One region of the Pseudomonas sp. B1-22 genome, then DNA from elsewhere that is predicted to be linked to it. Evidence: predicted binding sites of a transcription regulator. Region 1 holds the regulator's gene; each other region holds the start of a gene.
The links. Region 1 encodes FliA, which starts transcription of late flagellar genes. Its sites were predicted from a motif close to CTAAAGTTTNNNNNNNNNNNGCCGNTAA; they were not measured.
Positions count from the first base shown of each region.

Region 2: the regulator FliA is predicted to act here: its motif matches at 1,508-1,535, upstream of motA (flagellar motor stator protein MotA).
Region 3: the regulator FliA is predicted to act here: its motif matches at 835-862, upstream of ACQ5BL_RS03905 (methyl-accepting chemotaxis protein).
Region 4: the regulator FliA is predicted to act here: its motif matches at 2,323-2,350, upstream of ACQ5BL_RS22385 (methyl-accepting chemotaxis protein).

Region 1 covers NZ_JBCHVH010000002.1:225,378-229,352, forward strand. The annotation lists gene ACQ5BL_RS07925 (chemotaxis protein CheA) at 1-794, opposite strand, end outside; gene ACQ5BL_RS07930 (protein phosphatase CheZ) at 826-1,608, opposite strand; gene ACQ5BL_RS07935 (chemotaxis response regulator CheY) at 1,628-2,002, opposite strand; gene fliA (RNA polymerase sigma factor FliA) at 2,179-2,928, opposite strand; gene fleN (flagellar synthesis regulator FleN) at 2,925-3,755, opposite strand; gene flhF (flagellar biosynthesis protein FlhF) at 3,924-3,975, opposite strand, start outside.
Region 2 covers NZ_JBCHVH010000003.1:479,799-483,773, reverse strand. The annotation lists gene motB (flagellar motor protein MotB) at 1-595, opposite strand, end outside; gene motA (flagellar motor stator protein MotA) at 599-1,450, opposite strand; gene ACQ5BL_RS14105 (HDOD domain-containing protein) at 1,572-3,098, shown strand; gene rhdA (thiosulfate sulfurtransferase) at 3,237-3,975, shown strand, end outside.
Region 3 covers NZ_JBCHVH010000001.1:824,092-828,066, reverse strand. The annotation lists gene acnA (aconitate hydratase AcnA) at 1-725, shown strand, start outside; gene ACQ5BL_RS03905 (methyl-accepting chemotaxis protein) at 904-2,469, shown strand; gene ACQ5BL_RS03900 (alpha/beta family hydrolase) at 2,520-3,227, opposite strand; gene ccoN (cytochrome-c oxidase, cbb3-type subunit I) at 3,348-3,975, shown strand, end outside.
Region 4 covers NZ_JBCHVH010000006.1:81,705-85,679, forward strand. The annotation lists gene ACQ5BL_RS22370 (type II and III secretion system protein family protein) at 1-735, opposite strand, end outside; gene cpaB (Flp pilus assembly protein CpaB) at 751-1,665, opposite strand; gene ACQ5BL_RS22380 (Flp family type IVb pilin) at 2,039-2,239, shown strand; gene ACQ5BL_RS22385 (methyl-accepting chemotaxis protein) at 2,393-3,975, shown strand, end outside.

The sequences.
Region 1 (3,975 bases):
TCGATTTTTTCCACAGGGGCGGCGGCCACCGGCTCATCCTTCGCACCGGTGAACTGGCCCTTGCCATGCAGCTGGTCGAGCAGCGCTTCGAACTCGTCGTCGGTGATGTCGTCACCCGAGCTGGCGGCCGGCGCGGCTTCGCTCGCGGCAGGCGCGGCGCTGGCGGGCGACTGGGCCCCACCGAACTGGCCCTTGCCGTGCAGCTGGTCGAGCAGCGCCTCGAATTCGTCATCGGTGATGTCGTCGCCACCCGCGCCAATCGGTGCAGCCGGTGCGTCGGCGGTCGGTTCGAGAGCATCCATCAGTTGCTCGAACTCGGCATCGGTGATGTCGCCGTAGGCGGCGGGAGCTTCCGCAACCGGCTCAGGCTCGACGGCTTGCGGTGCTTCGGCCGGCTCGCTGCCACCCGGCTCGGCCAGGCGCGACAGCGCGGCCAGCAGCTCGGGAGTCGCCGGAGTCGGCTCTTCGGCATCGCGCACCTGCTGGAACATCACGTTGACGGTATCCAGCGCCTGCAGGACCACGTCCATGAGCTCGGCGTCCACACGGCGTTCGCCCTTGCGCAGGATGTCGAACACGTTCTCGGCGATGTGGCAGCACTCCACCAACGCGTTCAGCTGGAGGAAGCCCGCGCCACCCTTGACGGTGTGGAACCCACGGAAAATCGCATTGAGCAGGTCCATGTCATCGGGTCGGCTTTCCAGCTCGACCAGTTGCTCGGACAGCTGCTCGAGGATCTCGCCGGCCTCCACCAGAAAGTCCTGGAGGATCTCGTCATCGGCGTCGAAGCTCATTCGGTGCTCCCTCTACAGCGTCAGCGGACGCTTAAAAACCAAGGCTGGACAACAGGTCGTCGACATCGTCCTGACCGGATACGACGTCCTTTCTTGTATCGGCAGCGATTTGCGGACCTTCACCCTTGGACGATCTTTCTTTTTCGACGGCCTCGCTCATGCCCTGGTAGTCATGCTCGATGCCCGCGTAGCGGTCCACCTGGCCGGCCATCCAGACCAGCTTGACCAGGTTCGACTCGACCTCGGTGACCAGCTTGGTGACGCGCTTGATCACCTGACCGGTGAGGTCCTGGAAGTCCTGCGCCAGAAGAATGTCGTTGAGGTGCGCGGAAAGCTTGCGGCTGTCCTGGGCGCTGATGTAGAGGAATTGCTCGACGCGCTTGGCCAGCTCGCGGAAGGCCTCCGGGCCCAGCTCGCGGCGCATGAAGCGCGCCCAGTCTTCCTGCAGTTCCTTGGCCTGGGTCTCGATGTGCATGACCACCGGGGTGCACTCTTCCACCAGGTCCATGGTGCGGTTGGCCGCCTTCTCGGTCATCTTCACCACGTAGGAGAGACGATCGGTGGCGTCGGCGATCTGCGACATCTCCTCGGCGTGGCGGGAGTTGGGGTCGATCTGGAAGTTGACGATGGCATTGTGCAGCTCGCGGGTGAGCTTGCCGACTTCCTGGTAAAGCCCGCGATCGCGCGCCTGGTTGAGCTCGGAGATCAGCTGCACGGCGGTCTGGACTTCGCCGCGTTCGAGGCAGTCGACCAATTCGCGCGCGTGTTTTTTCAGGGTCGACTCGAAGTCACCCGCGGATTCGTTGAGATCCATGACGCCCTCTCTGTCAGCCTCAGCTGCCGACCCGCTCGAAAATCTTCTCGATCTTTTCTTTCAGCACCTGAGCGGTGAAAGGCTTGACCACATAGCCGTTGACCCCGGCCTGGGCCGCTTCGATGATCTGGTCGCGCTTGGCCTCGGCGGTGACCATCAGCACCGGCAGGTGCTTCAGGCGCTCGTCGGCACGCACAGCGCGCAACAGGTCGATGCCGGTCATGCCGGGCATGTTCCAGTCGGTGACGAGGAAGTCGAAGTTGCCGCTGTGCAGCATCGGCAGCGCAGTGGTGCCGTCGTCGGCCTCTGCGGTGTTGGTGAACCCCAGGTCACGCAGGAGGTTCTTGATGATGCGCCTCATCGTGGAGAAGTCGTCCACGATGAGAATTTTCATATTCTTGTCCAAACCGACCTCCATCGATACCAGGCACGTCCTGGCGGGCGTGCCGTCAATTCATTGAGCGGCGTGCGCTCATCCCGTGTGGGCGGCGTCAAAGGGACGTCGCCCGAAAGAATTCTGAAATCTAAATCTGAAGCCTACGAAAAAGCCGACGCGAAACTACCCGAACCTCAGTGCGCGCGCCACTCCGCCAGACGCGCCCGCAGGCGCGCGGCGCACTGGCTGTGCAGCTGACTGACCCGGGACTCGCTGACGCCCAGCACTTCGCCGATCTCCTTGAGGTTGAGCTCCTCGTCGTAGTACAGGGCCAGCACCAGCCGCTCGCGCTCGGGCAGCTTGGTAATGGCATCGGCCAGCGCCGCCTGGAAGCGTTCGTCTTCCAGGCCGTGGGAGGGCTCGCTGCCCTGGTGCGAAGCGTCTTCGGCCAGGCCGCTGCCCTGCTCGCCGTCCTGCAGCAGATCGTCGAAGCTGTACAGGCGGCTGCCCTGGGTGTCGCTCAGGATGCCGTAATACTCTTCGAGGCTCATATTGAGTTCGGCAGCAACTTCCTGATCTTTAGCGTCACGACCGGTTCTGGCCTCGACGGCGCGGATGGCGTCACTGACCATGCGGGAATTGCGGTGCACCGAACGCGGGGCCCAGTCGCCCTTGCGCACTTCGTCGAGCATGGCGCCACGGATGCGGATGCCGGCATAGGTCTCGAAGCTCGCGCCCTTGCCGGCGTCGTATTTCTTCGCCGCTTCCAGCAGGCCGATCATGCCGGCCTGCATCAGGTCCTCCACCTGCACGCTGGCCGGCAGACGGCCCAGCAGGTGATAGGCGATACGCTTGACCAGCGGCGCGTACCGCTGGATCAGTTGGTCCTGGGAGTTCTGCGCCTGCGCCTTGCTGTACATACGCGCTCCGGAGGCCGTCATCATACGGCCGAACCCGTGGTCGGATGCTGCACCAGGCGCTCGACGAAGAACTCCAGGTGCCCACGCGGGTTGGCCGGCAGCGGCCAGCTGTCGACTTTCTGCGCTATCGCGCGGAAGGCCAGGGAAGCCTTGCTGCGCGGGAACGCCTCATACACCGAACGCTGCTTCTGCACCGCCTTGCGAACCGACTCATCGTACGGAATGGCGCCGACGTACTGCAGCGCCACATCGAGGAAGCGGTCGGTGACCTTGGTCAGCTTGGCGAACAGGTTGCGGCCCTCCTGGGGGCTGTGGGCCATGTTCGCCAGCACACGGAAGCGGGTCATGCCGTAGTCGCGGTTGAGCAGCTTGATCAAAGCGTAGGCGTCGGTGATGGAAGTAGGTTCATCACAAACGACCAGCAGCACTTCCTGGGCGGCGCGAACGAAGCTCACCACCGAGTCGCCGATGCCGGCGGCGGTGTCCACCACCAGTACGTCGATGTTGTCGCTGATGTCACTGAAGGCCTGGATCAGGCCGGCGTGCTGCATCGGCGTGAGGTGCACCATGCTCTGCGTGCCGGAAGCCGCCGGGACGATGCGCACGCCGCCGGGCCCCTGGAGGATCACGTCGCGCAGGTCGCACTCGCCTTCGATCACATCGGCCAGCGTGCGCTTGGGCGTCAGGCCCAGCAGCACGTCGACGTTGGCCAGGCCCAGGTCGGCGTCCAGCAGCATGACGCGGCGGCCGAGGTCGGCCAGCGCCAGCGACAGGTTCACCGACACGTTGGTCTTGCCAACACCACCCTTGCCACCGGTGACTGCGATTACCTGTACAGGATGCATGCCCATATCAATACCTTGTCTCGTCAATCAGCCGCCGCGCCCCCTGGCGCTGCGGCCTTGCCGGCTGCGGTGCTCTACCGCTTCCGGCGTTCGCGGATCGTCTCCCAGAGCATCCGCCTTGCCGGGCGACCCACCTGGCCGCCCGTCACCCCACCATGGGGCCGTTCAATTCGTTCAGCTGGCGCGACGCACCGGCTGCTGGTACAGGCCGGCGAACATGTCGGCC
Region 2 (3,975 bases), on a different contig from region 1:
TCGGCACCTGCTTGATGGTCTCGGCCAGCGCCAGCAGGATGTCCTCGAAGTACGGCTGCAGGCGCGCGCTGCCCAGGTCGAACATCGGCCGGTTGTCCGAGTCGACGATCTGGATGCGCAGGCCGTCCTGGGTGATCTCGAACAGGATCTGGTCCTTGAAGCGCTTGAGGGTCGGGTTTTCGTCGACCTTGTTCTGCAATTCCTGCAGCAGCAGCTCCAGGCGCTCCTTCTCCAGCTTCTCGGCAATGTTCTCCGCCTGCTCGGCGTCGACCTTGGCCCCCTCCTTCGGACTGACGCTCGCCTCGGGCTGCGCCTCGACCTGCGGATTCAAGGTCTTGTCCGGCGCCGGCGTCGGCGTGCCGCCCAGGTCGATCACATAGGGGCTGGCGCTTTCGGTAAAGCCGATCGGGTCCTGGAAGTAGCCGGAGATGGCCTTCTTCTGTTCCGGCGTGGCCGAAGACAGCAGCCAGAGCACGAGGAAGAACGCCATCATGGCGGTGGCGAAGTCCGCGAAGGCGATCTTCCACGAACCGCCATGGTGGCCCGCGGCGTAGCGCTTGACGCGCTTGACGATGATCGGCTGGTTGTTATCCATCGTTTAGCGACCGCGCACAGCCTGCTCGAGCTCGGCAAAGCTCGGACGATGCGCCGGCAGCAGCACCTTGCGACCGAACTCCACGGCCAGCGACGGCGGCATGCCCGAGGCGGAGGCGACCAGGCAGGCCTTGATGGCTTCGTACAGGTTCAGCTCTTCCTTGGCGTCATGCTCCAGGGCGTTGGACAACGGGCCGACGAAACCGTAGGCAGCGAGAATACCGAGGAAGGTACCCACCAGTGCGGCGGCGACGTGGTGGCCGATCTCGGCCTGGCTGCCCTGGCCGAGCAGGGCCATGGTGATCACGATGCCCAGCACCGCGGCGACGATACCGAAACCCGGCAGGGCGTCGGCGACGCGGGTCACGGCATGGGCGGGATGCTCGAAGTCTTCCTTGAGGCTGCCCAGTTCCATGTCGAACAGGCCTTCGAGTTCGTGGGGCGCCATGTTGCCGGAGGACATGATGCGCAGGTAATCGCAGATGTACGCGGTCATGCGGTCGTCCTTGAGCACCGCCGGGTACTTGCTGAAGATCGGACTGGCGCCCGGGTCCTCGACGTCCGCCTCGATCGCCATCATGCCCTCGCGGCGGCTCTTGTTGAGCACCTCGTAGAGCATGCCCAGCACTTCCAGGTAGAAGGTGTGGGTGAAGCGGTTGCTGAACATCTTCGGTGCTTTCTTGAGCACCGTCATGAAGGTGCTGCCCGGGTTCGCCTGAAGGAAGGCACCCAGCGCCGCGCCGCCGATGATCAGCACTTCGAACGGCTGGATGATGGCCGCGATCTTGCCGCCGGAGAGCAGATATCCGCCGAGTACGCTGCCCAGGATGACGATGATGCCGATGATTTTTGACATGGGGACCGGACTGAAACTGTGAACAGAATGAGAGGCATGATTCCCGCCTCCCTGTTGTTATCGGAGATTTCGGGCAAGACTATAGGCCGAAAACACTAAAAACCAGTTCGGCGCCTCACGCATGCCCAAACCCGTGCCTACCCCAGAGCGTCTCGCGGACTGGCTCTCCCTGCTGGAAGAGCTGCCGCTGCCCGTCCCCCAGGAGCACCGCGACGAGATTCGCCGGGCGCTGAACGACAGCCGCCGCTCGATCCGCGACATCTCCGACCTGCTGCAGGACTGCCCGACCCTGGCCTTCGCCATCCTGCGCGAGGCCAATCGCGCCGAGAGTGCCCGCGACAATCCGGCGGAAAGCCTGGAAGTCGCCCTCAACCGCCTGGGCCTGGCACGCGTCATCCATTTGCTCGACCGCCTGCCGTCGATGCCCGAGGCGCAGATGCCCCGCGCGCTGAGCCAACTGCTGCTGATCAGCCGCCACGCCATGCAGCAGGCCAGCGGCCTGTTTGCCAACCGCCTGGCGCGGCTCTGGCAGGAAATCCACTGGGGCAGCCTGTTCACCCTCGCCCCGCTCTGGGCGCTGGCCACGGCCAAGCCGGAACTGCTGGAGACCTGGCAACGCCAGGTCTACGGCCTGGGGCGCTGCAGCAGCGAAGTCGAGCAGGAGCTGCTCGGCACCCGCCTGCTGCCGCTGTGCCAGGCCCTGGCAGAGCGCTGGCGGCTGCCGGACTGGGTCGCCCAGGGCTACGCGCTGCTCAGCGACGACAAGCGCCTGCTGGTGCGCGCCCTGCACGTGGCCCACACCGAAACCCAGCCGCTCGGCCAGCAACAGCGCCTGGACGCTGACCCGGAGTTGCAGCGCTGGCTGACCCGCCCGGCCAATACCATCCTGCTGGCCAACAGCCTGGCCACTGCGGCCCACCAATCCTGGGGCGGCGTGCACATGCTGCGCTGGCAGCGCCTGACCAGCCTCTACCTGCAAATGCCGCTGGAAGAGCTGCAACAAACCGTCCACGGCCTGGCCGCGCAGAGCGCCCGCCGGCACGCCCGGCCGCTGCTCTGGCACCCGGCCGAGGCCCTGCTCTGGCCCTGGGAGGCCCGCCGCTGGCTGAATGGTCCCAAGCCCGAGGAGCCGGCCAAGGCGCCCGACACCCTCGCCCAATGGCGCCAGCACTGTGCGCGTCTGCTGCAGACGCCCAGCCCGTTCGGCAACGCCGTGCAATTGCTCGACTGCGCCGAATCGGCCCTGCAGGCCTGCGGGCTGCAACGCGGCCTGATCCTGCTCGCCGACAAGGGCGGCAGCTGGCTGCAGGCACGCCGGCAGTTCGGGCTCGCCGCAGAAGCCAGTGAACTCAAGCTGGAGGTCGCCGCCAGCCCGCTGCTGCGCAAACTCCTGCAACAACCCGGACAGCTGCGCCTGAGCCCGGCGAACATGGCCGACTTTTCCGCCGTGCTGCCCGGCGCGCTAAAGGCGCTGCTGCCCAGCGAACACCTGCTGCTGCGCTCGCTGGGCAATGGCAGCCGGGTGGTCATGCTGCTGGCCGCCGACCGCGACGGCCAGCCGTTGAGCGACCTGCACGCCCAGGCCTTCGGCCGCACCGCGCAGTGCATCGAACACGCTGTCCGGCAGATGTCCCGCGGCGCCTCCTGAGCCGCGCGGCGTTCGCCGGGATTTCCGGTACACTGGCGCCCCTTTAGACTATCGCCCCTCAATGGGCAGCCCAGGGCCGCCAGCTCACGCCGCCTCCACCATCACGGTGGGCCGACCGCCGTACCGGGAGACTCCGACATGTCCGCCTTCTCCGCTCTGCCCCTGGTGATCGAACCGGCTGACCTCGCCAGCCGCCTCGACGCCGCCGACCTGATCCTGGTCGACCTGACCAGCGCCGCACGCTACGCCGAAGGCCACATCCCCGGCGCCCGCTTCGTCGCCCCGGCGCGCACCCAACTGGGCGGCACTCCGGCGCCGGGCCTGCTGCCGGCCAAGTCCGACCTCGAAGCGCTGTTCGGCGAGCTGGGCCACAATCCCGATGCCGTCTACGTGGTCTACGACGACGAAGGTGGCGGCTGGGCCGGCCGCTTCATCTGGCTGCTGGATGTGATCGGTCACCACAAATACCACTACGTCGACGGCGGCCTGCACGCCTGGCTCGCCGATGGCCTGCCGCTGAGCCAGGAGGTCCCGGCGCCGGCCGGCGGCCCGTTGCCGCTGACCCTGCACGACGAGCCCACCGCCACTCGCGAATACCTGCAGAGCCGCCTGGGCGCCGCCGACCTGGCCATCTGGGATGCCCGCAACCCCAGCGAATACAGCGGCCAGAAAGTCCTCGCCGCCAAGGGCGGGCACGTACCGGGCGCCGTCAATTTCGAATGGACCGCCGGCATGGACCCGGCCCGCGCCCTGCGCATCCGTACCGATATGCCGCAGATTCTCCAGAGCCTGGGCATCACCCCGGACAAGGAAGTGATCACCCACTGCCAGACCCACCACCGCTCCGGCTTCACCTACCTGGTGGCCAAGGCCCTCG
Region 3 (3,975 bases), on a different contig from region 1:
AGGCGCCGCCGAAGGTCGAGGACATCCACAAAGCTCGCATCCTGGCGGTATTGGGCGACTCGGTGACCACCGACCACATCTCCCCCGCCGGCAATATCAAGAAGGACAGCCCCGCCGGCCGCTACCTCAGCGAGCACGGCGTGGCCTACGCCGATTTCAACTCCTACGGTTCGCGGCGTGGGAACCATGAAGTGATGATGCGCGGCACCTTCGCCAACATCCGCATCAAGAACGAGATGCTCGGCGGCGAGGAAGGCGGCAACACGCTCTACGTCCCAAGCGGCGACAAGCTGGCGATCTACGACGCCGCCATGCGCTATCAGCAGGACGGCACGCCCCTGGTGATCATCGCCGGCAAGGAATACGGCACCGGTTCGTCCCGCGACTGGGCGGCCAAGGGCACCAACCTGCTGGGCGTGAAAGCGGTGATCGCCGAGAGCTTCGAGCGCATCCACCGTTCCAACCTGGTGGGCATGGGTGTACTGCCGCTGCAGTTCAAGGACGGTCAGGATCGCAAGGCCCTGAAACTGACCGGCAAGGAAGTGCTGAGCATCAGCGGGCTGTCCGGTGAGCTGAAGCCACACATGAGCCTCAAGGTCGGGGTGACGCGCGAGGACGGCAGCCAGGACAGCTTCGAGGTGCTCTGCCGCATCGACACCCAGAACGAGGTCGAGTACTTCAAGGCCGGCGGCATCCTCCACTATGTGCTGCGCAGCCTGATCTGAGCCCCAACGCGGCGGCCCGCAATGGGCCGCCCGCGACTTTCGCAGGATTCCGTGACTGATGGCACCCAGCTATCGTCCTGTGCTGCTCTGACATTTTTCCGAAACAACCATCAACTTGCCGGTCCGGCGGCCGATAGCCTGACCAAGCGATTTGCTTCTGCTGTGGAATTCTCCTCCCATGCGCAACAACCAGCCGATCACCCAGCGTGAACGCACCTTCCCCGCCGACCAGCGACTGATCTCCACCACCGACGCCCGTGGCGTGATCACCTACTCCAACGACGCCTTCACCGCCGTCAGCGGCTTCTCCCGCGAGGAACTGCTGGGCGCGCCGCACAACCTGGTGCGCCACCCGGACGTGCCGCCGGCGGTCTTCGCGCACATGTGGGGCACCCTGAAGAAGGGCCGGCCATGGATGGGCATCGTCAAGAACCGCTGCAAGAACGGCGACCACTACTGGGTCAGCGCCTATGTCACGCCGGTCTTCGAGCGCAACGAAATCGTCGGCTTCGAGTCGGTGCGGGTGAAGCCCACCGCCGAGCAGGTGCGCCGCGCCGAGGCGCTGTACGCGCGAATCAACGCCGGCAAATCGGCCATCCCCAGCCGCGACCGCTGGTTGCCCGTGCTGCTGGACTGGCTGCCGTTCATCCTGATCGGCCAGATCGCCTTCCTCATCGGCGCCTGGCTGGACTCTCACTGGGGCTTCCTGCTCGCCGCGCTGCTCTCGATTCCGCTGGGCCTCGCTGGCCTGAGCTGGCAGCAACGCGGCCTCAAGCGTCTGCTGCAGCTGGCCGAACAGACCACCTCCGATCCGCTGATCGCGCAGATGTACACCGACAGCCGTGGCGCGCAGGCGCGGCTGGAAATGTCCATCCTCAGCCAGGAAGCGCGCCTGAAAACCTGCCTGACCCGTCTGCAGGACACGGCCGAATCCCTGACCGAACAGGCCCGCGAAGCCGACACCCTGGCGCACCACAGCTCCGCCGGCCTGGATCGCCAGCGCCAGGAGACCGAACAGGTGGCCACGGCGGTCAACCAGATGGCCGCCACCACCCAGGAAGTGGCCGACAACGTACAGCGCACCGCCGACGCCACCCGCCAGGCCAACGACCTGACCAGCCAGGGTCGGCTGATCGCCGCGGAAACCCGCGAAGCCATGCAGCGCCTGTCCAGCTCGGTGGGCGAAACCGGCGAAGCGGTCAGCCAGCTCGCCCGCGACAGCAATGAAATCGGCGGCGTGGTGGATGTGATCAAGGGCATCGCCGACCAGACCAACCTGCTGGCGCTCAACGCCGCCATCGAGGCCGCCCGCGCCGGCGAAATGGGCCGGGGCTTCGCCGTGGTGGCCGACGAGGTCCGCTCCCTGGCCCAGCGCACCGCCGAATCCACCGGGCAGATCCACCAGTTGATCGCCAACCTGCAGAACACCGCCACCGAGGCTGTGCGCGCAATGGAGGCCGGCCGCCGTCAGGCCGACGAAGGCGTGGAGCGGGTACTGCGTGCCGACAACGCCCTGGTGGGCATCAGCGACGCGGTGGCCAACATCACCGAGATGACCACCCAGATCGCCGCCGCAGCCGAAGAACAGAGCGCGGTGGCTGAAGAGATCAATCGCAACATCAGTACCATCGCCGACCTGGCCGACCAGACTTCCGGCGAAGCACAGCGCACTGCGCAGCTCAGCGAGGAACTGACGCAGACCGCGCACCGCCAGTATTCGCTGGTGGAGCGGTTCAATCGCTGAAGTGCGATGACCTGAATGAAAAAGCCCGTCCTTGAGACGGGCTTTTTCATTCAGCCGGGCAAATTCCTCAGGAATTCGCCGACAGACTCCGCCGTCGCGTCCAGATGCTGCCCATGGGTCAGCCCCGAAGCCTTGAGCGGCTTGAGGTCATGGTCGGCAGCCGCCAGCCAGTGCAGCCGGATGGCCGGCGACAAGGCGTAGCCCTCAACCGTGGGTCGATCACCCAGCGCATCGCGTTCGCCCTGGACGATCAGGGCCGGCGTCGTCAATTCGGCCAGGTGCGCCACGCGCGGCTTCTCCGGCTTGCCGGCGGCGTAGAAGGGATAGCCCAGGCAGACCAGCGCATCGGCGCCCAGCTCGTCCGCCAGCAGGCTGGCCATGCGCCCGCCCATGGATTTGCCGCCGATGGCCAGCGTGCCGGGTACCTCGGCACGCACCTGCGCATAGACCGCGCGCCAGCACTCCAGCAGCTGCTTCTGCGGGTTCGGCGGACGCCGGCGACCATCTTCCCGCCGCATGGCCATATAGGGGAACTCGAAGCGCACCACCGAGATACCCCGCTGGGCCAGGCGCGCGGCAATCTCGTCCATGAACGGACTGTCCATCGGCGCTCCCGCGCCATGGGCAAGGACCAGCGTCGCCGACAGCTCTCCCACGGCCGGGTTCCGCAGCAGCGACAAAGCACCGCAGGTAGGAGCATTCCGGGTTTCTGACGGCAATTGATCGGAATCAATATTCCGCGAGGGGCCTTTATCCATCCTTCACTCCGCTAATTCCGAATTAGTACCTATCCCAAGGGGGAGGGGCGGCATACGCCGTAAGCCGTAAAAAACCTGCCGGGATGGGCATAGCCCATAACCGTGGATGGAAGCCCATAAATGAGCACAACCAATCAGACCGCTTATAACTATAAGGTGGTCCGCCAGTTCGCCATTATGACAGTGGTGTGGGGGATCGTCGGCATGGCCGTCGGTGTCCTGATCGCCGCGCAGCTGGTGTGGCCAGAACTCAACCTCGGCCTACCCTGGACGAGCTTCGGGCGCCTGCGCCCGCTGCATACCAATGCGGTGATCTTCGCCTTCGGCGGCTGCGCACTGTTCGCCACCAGCTATTACTCGGTGCAGCGTACCTGCCAGACCCGCCTGTTCTCCGACACGCTCGCTTCCTTCACCTTCTGGGGTTGGCAGCTGGTGATCCTGTGTGCCGCCATCACCCTGCCGCTGGGCCTGACTTCCTCCAAGGAATATGCCGAGCTGGAATGGCCGATCGACATCCTGATCACCATCGTCTGGGTTTCCTACGCCATCGTCTTCTTCGGCACGCTGCTGAAGCGCAAGACCAAGCACATCTATGTGGGCAACTGGTTCTTCGGCGGCTTCATCCTGACCGTGGCGATCCTGCACGTGGTCAACAACCTGGAAATCCCGGTCAGCCTGACCAAGTCCTACTCGCTATACTCGGGCGCGACCGACGCCATGATCCAGTGGTGGTACGGCCACAACGCCG
Region 4 (3,975 bases), on a different contig from region 1:
GTTATCGCCGTTTGGCACGGGAATCGGAAACTCGCCACCGGCCAGGAAGGAGGCACTCTGCCCGCTGGTCGCCACCAGGCTGGGGCGCGCCAGGGTGTAGGCAAAGCCACTGCCCTCCAGGGCATTGATGAAGCCCAGCCACTTGCTGCTGCCGCCGCCCCAGATGATGTTGAAACCGCCATTGGCATTGCCGAAGGTGCTATCGGGCCCCAGGCTGCCATCGAGACCGATCTTCAGTCCGCCCAGGCTGCCTGGAGAGCCCAGAATAAAGGTATTGGAGCCCTGGCGAACCAGCGACGTACTGGCCTGCTTGAGCTTGCTGCGGCTGACCTCGACGAAGCGGATGTCGGTCTGCACCTGGTTGGACATCCCGGCGGCCAGATTGCCGGTGACTCCGCCCGCGTCGGCGATCGCCCGTGAGCCGACCCGCACCACACTGCTCATCGGCTGGTCGCTGCAGGGAGTCCAGATCAGCAGGCTGGTCAGGCCCTCGGCCTTGCCGGTAACAAGGAAGTCACGCTTGTCGACCACCTGCACGTCGGCAATGGCCGGATCACCGATGGCCAGGCGCTTGATCGGTACCGGCAATTGCTGGTCGACCTGGGCGCCCTGCTGGATATCGAGGTTCAACTGCCGCCCGGCGAATCCGGCGCAGGCGCTCGGCACCGCCTGCGCAGCGGAGTGGACGGCACAGGCCAGAAGTGCAGCCAGCGACAGGATGAAGCGCTTGGACATCGATGCACTCCTTGCTCAATGTGCTTCACGGGTGACGGTGGTACCGCGGTAGACCACGACGCCCGCACTCACCTCCGGCGCCGAAACCTGGCGCGCGGCCGGCGCAGGGCGGGCCTTGCCAAGCAGTTGCTCGAGGGTGATCGGCTGGCTGCCGGGAGCATTCAGCGAGGCCTGGAGGTAGCGCCCCTGCTGGTCCTTCTCGTACAGGTTCTCGTCCTTGCTGCGCACCGCCAGGCGCAACGAGCCGGCCTGGCTGGCCAGCATCAGGCGCGAGGCAGCCTCGGCCGGCACGGCCAGCACCGCGGTACGCGGTGGGCGCGGGGTCTTGTCCTTCGGGTCGCCGCCGTTGCGGACCTGCCCATCGCTGGCGACGGCGATCTGCTCGCCATAGGTGAGAACCCGGACCCCGGGCAGCACCACCTGGGCACTGACGACACGGTCGGTACCCTGCTGATCCTTGACGAAGAGCATCACGTCGACGTAATCCCCCGGCAGCACGAAGCCCCCGCCGCCGATCACCTCGTCCACCGCGATGGCCATGGCCCGCTCATCCGGGCGAATGGTCCGCGCCAGCGGGCCGCCGGGCTCCATCAGCGCTGCGGAAAGAATGCTGCCGGCCGGCACCGCGACCCAGACGCGCTGCCCGATCAGCGCCTCGGGCTTGGGGTAACTGCCCGCCGGGGCGGTGTGCAGCAACTCGATGGCAAGATCGTCCTTGGCAATCACCGCCAGTGCCGCAAGATCGCGGCGCGCCACCACCACAGGCGTACGTTGCAGTTTGTCAGCCTCGGCCAACGCAGCGGGCGCGACCTCCTGCACGGCACCGGCGACCGGCGCCACCGGCTTTCCCACTGACAATCCCAGATAACCCACAACCCCGGCGCACAACAGCAACAGCCCGGCGAACACCATCAGCACCTTGCTATTCATGTCCACATCCTTGGCGTCATCGGGTAAGTGAACCTGGCGGTCCACAGCCTGATCGGAAGTCACAACACCGGTAGCTCCGGTATACGTCCTTCAGACCCTTATTGTTGTTTCGGCCCGACGAGGAAGTTCGATAAGAAGCATTCCTCATAATTAGTTTCTGCTTGTTCCAAAGCAGAATTTAGTTGCTGCGGTAATAGCGTCAAATGGCCACGAGAAAATTCCAATCCTCAGTTAGCTCTACTTCTCCATGACTATAACTTTGGTATTAGCGCTATTTGAGCAATTGCATTCCGCCATACTGAGCCTAGCCTGACGGTGAAGTCGGGGCGCCGCCCCGGAGGTGCCGCCAGGAGCAACCGCGATGAACCTGAACATCAAAGAGCTGACTCTGAAGTTCTATTGCAAGGCCAAGGCATTCGCAGCCGACAAGGAAGGGGCAACTGCGATTGAATATGCGGTTATCGCCGGGCTTATCGGGGTGGTCATCATTGCCGGGGCACGAATCCTCGGAACTGATATCAGCAACATGTTCACCGATATCGGCACCTCGCTACCGGCCGGGACTGCACCGTAACCGGAAATCGCGCCTGCGCAGCGTCACTAGAAAGCCTCGCCCCGGCCGCCATGAATGGCGGCCGGGTCCATTCCATTTTCAAATTAAAGTCTTCCGCCATCCCGCCGACACATCCTGCCTACCCCTTCGTTCCACCTGCAGGATGCTCTACCCATGCTTCGCTCGCTGTCCTTCGCCAAGAAGATTCTTCTGGCGGCCTCCCTCGTGGTCATCTTCGCCTTCGCCTGCTTCATCCTCTTCAACGACTTCCGCCAGCGCGAGGCGATCCACGACGCCACCGAATCCAAGCTCGCCGAAGTCGGCAGCCTGACGGCCAGCAACATCCAGAGCTGGCTGGAGGGCCGCATCCAGCTGGTGGAAAGCGAAGCTGCGCAGCTGGCGGACCAGGAGCCGACGCCTGAGCACATCCAGCACGTGCTGGAGCAGGCGGTGTTCAAGAAGAACTTCGAATCGGTCTACCTGGGCGAGGCGGCCAGCGGCGTGTTCACCATGCGCCCCTACGCACCGATGCCCGACGGCTATGACCCGCGCCAGCGCGGCTGGTACAAGGATGCGGTGGCCGCCGGCCGCCTGATCGTCACCGAGCCCTTCCTGGATGCCGGCACCAACGAGCAGATCCTCGCCATGTCCATGCCGGTGATGCGCAACGGCCAACTGGTCGGCGTCGCCGCCGGCGACATGAAGCTGGAAACCATCACCGCCATCATCAACTCGCTGAAGTTCGACGGTAACGGCTACGCCTTCCTGGTCAGCGACAGCGGCAAGATCCTGCTGCACCCGGACAGCCAGCAGATTTTCAAGAACCTCTCCGACATCTACCCGCAGGGCGCGCTGCAGGTGCGGGCCGGTGTGCAGGAGGTCAGCCTCAACGGTGACGAGCAACTGGTGTCCATGTCCCCGGTGAAGGGCCTGCCGGGCGTGACCTGGTACGTCGCCCTGGTGCTGGACAAGAGCGCGGCCTACGCCATGCTCAGCGACTTCCGTACCTCGGCGGTCATCGCCACGGTCATCGCCATCGTCGCCATCCTGTTCCTGCTGGGCATGCTGATCCGCGTGCTGATGGCGCCGCTGACCGACATGGGCCGCGCCATGCAGGACATCGCCCAGGGCGACGGCGACCTCACCCAGCGCCTGAAGGTCGCCAGCAACGACGAGTTCGGCGTGCTGGCCAACGCCTTCAACCGCTTCGTCGAACGCATCCACGAATCCATCCGCGAAGTCGCCTCCACCGCCCGCAGCCTGCATGACGTCTCGCAACTGGTGGTCAACGCCTCCAACTCGTCGATGAGCAACTCCGACGAGCAGGCCAACCGCACCAACAGCGTGGCTGCCGCGATCAACGAACTGGGCGCCGCCGCCCAGGAAATCGCCCGCAACGCCGCCGACGCTTCGCACCACGCCACCGATGCCTCGCACCAGGCCGGCGATGGCCGCCAGGTCGTCGAGCAGACCATCAGCGCGATGAACCTGCTGTCGGACAAGATCAGCTCCGCCTGCGCCAACATCGAGGCGCTGAACAGCCGCACGGTGAACATCGGCCAGATCCTCGAAGTGATCAAAGGCATCTCCGAGCAGACCAACCTGCTGGCCCTGAACGCCGCCATCGAAGCGGCCCGTGCCGGGGAAGCCGGCCGTGGTTTCGCCGTGGTGGCGGACGAGGTGCGCAACCTCGCCCACCGCGCCCAGGAGTCCGCCCAGGAAATCCAGAAGATGATCGAGGAGCTGCAGGTCGGCGC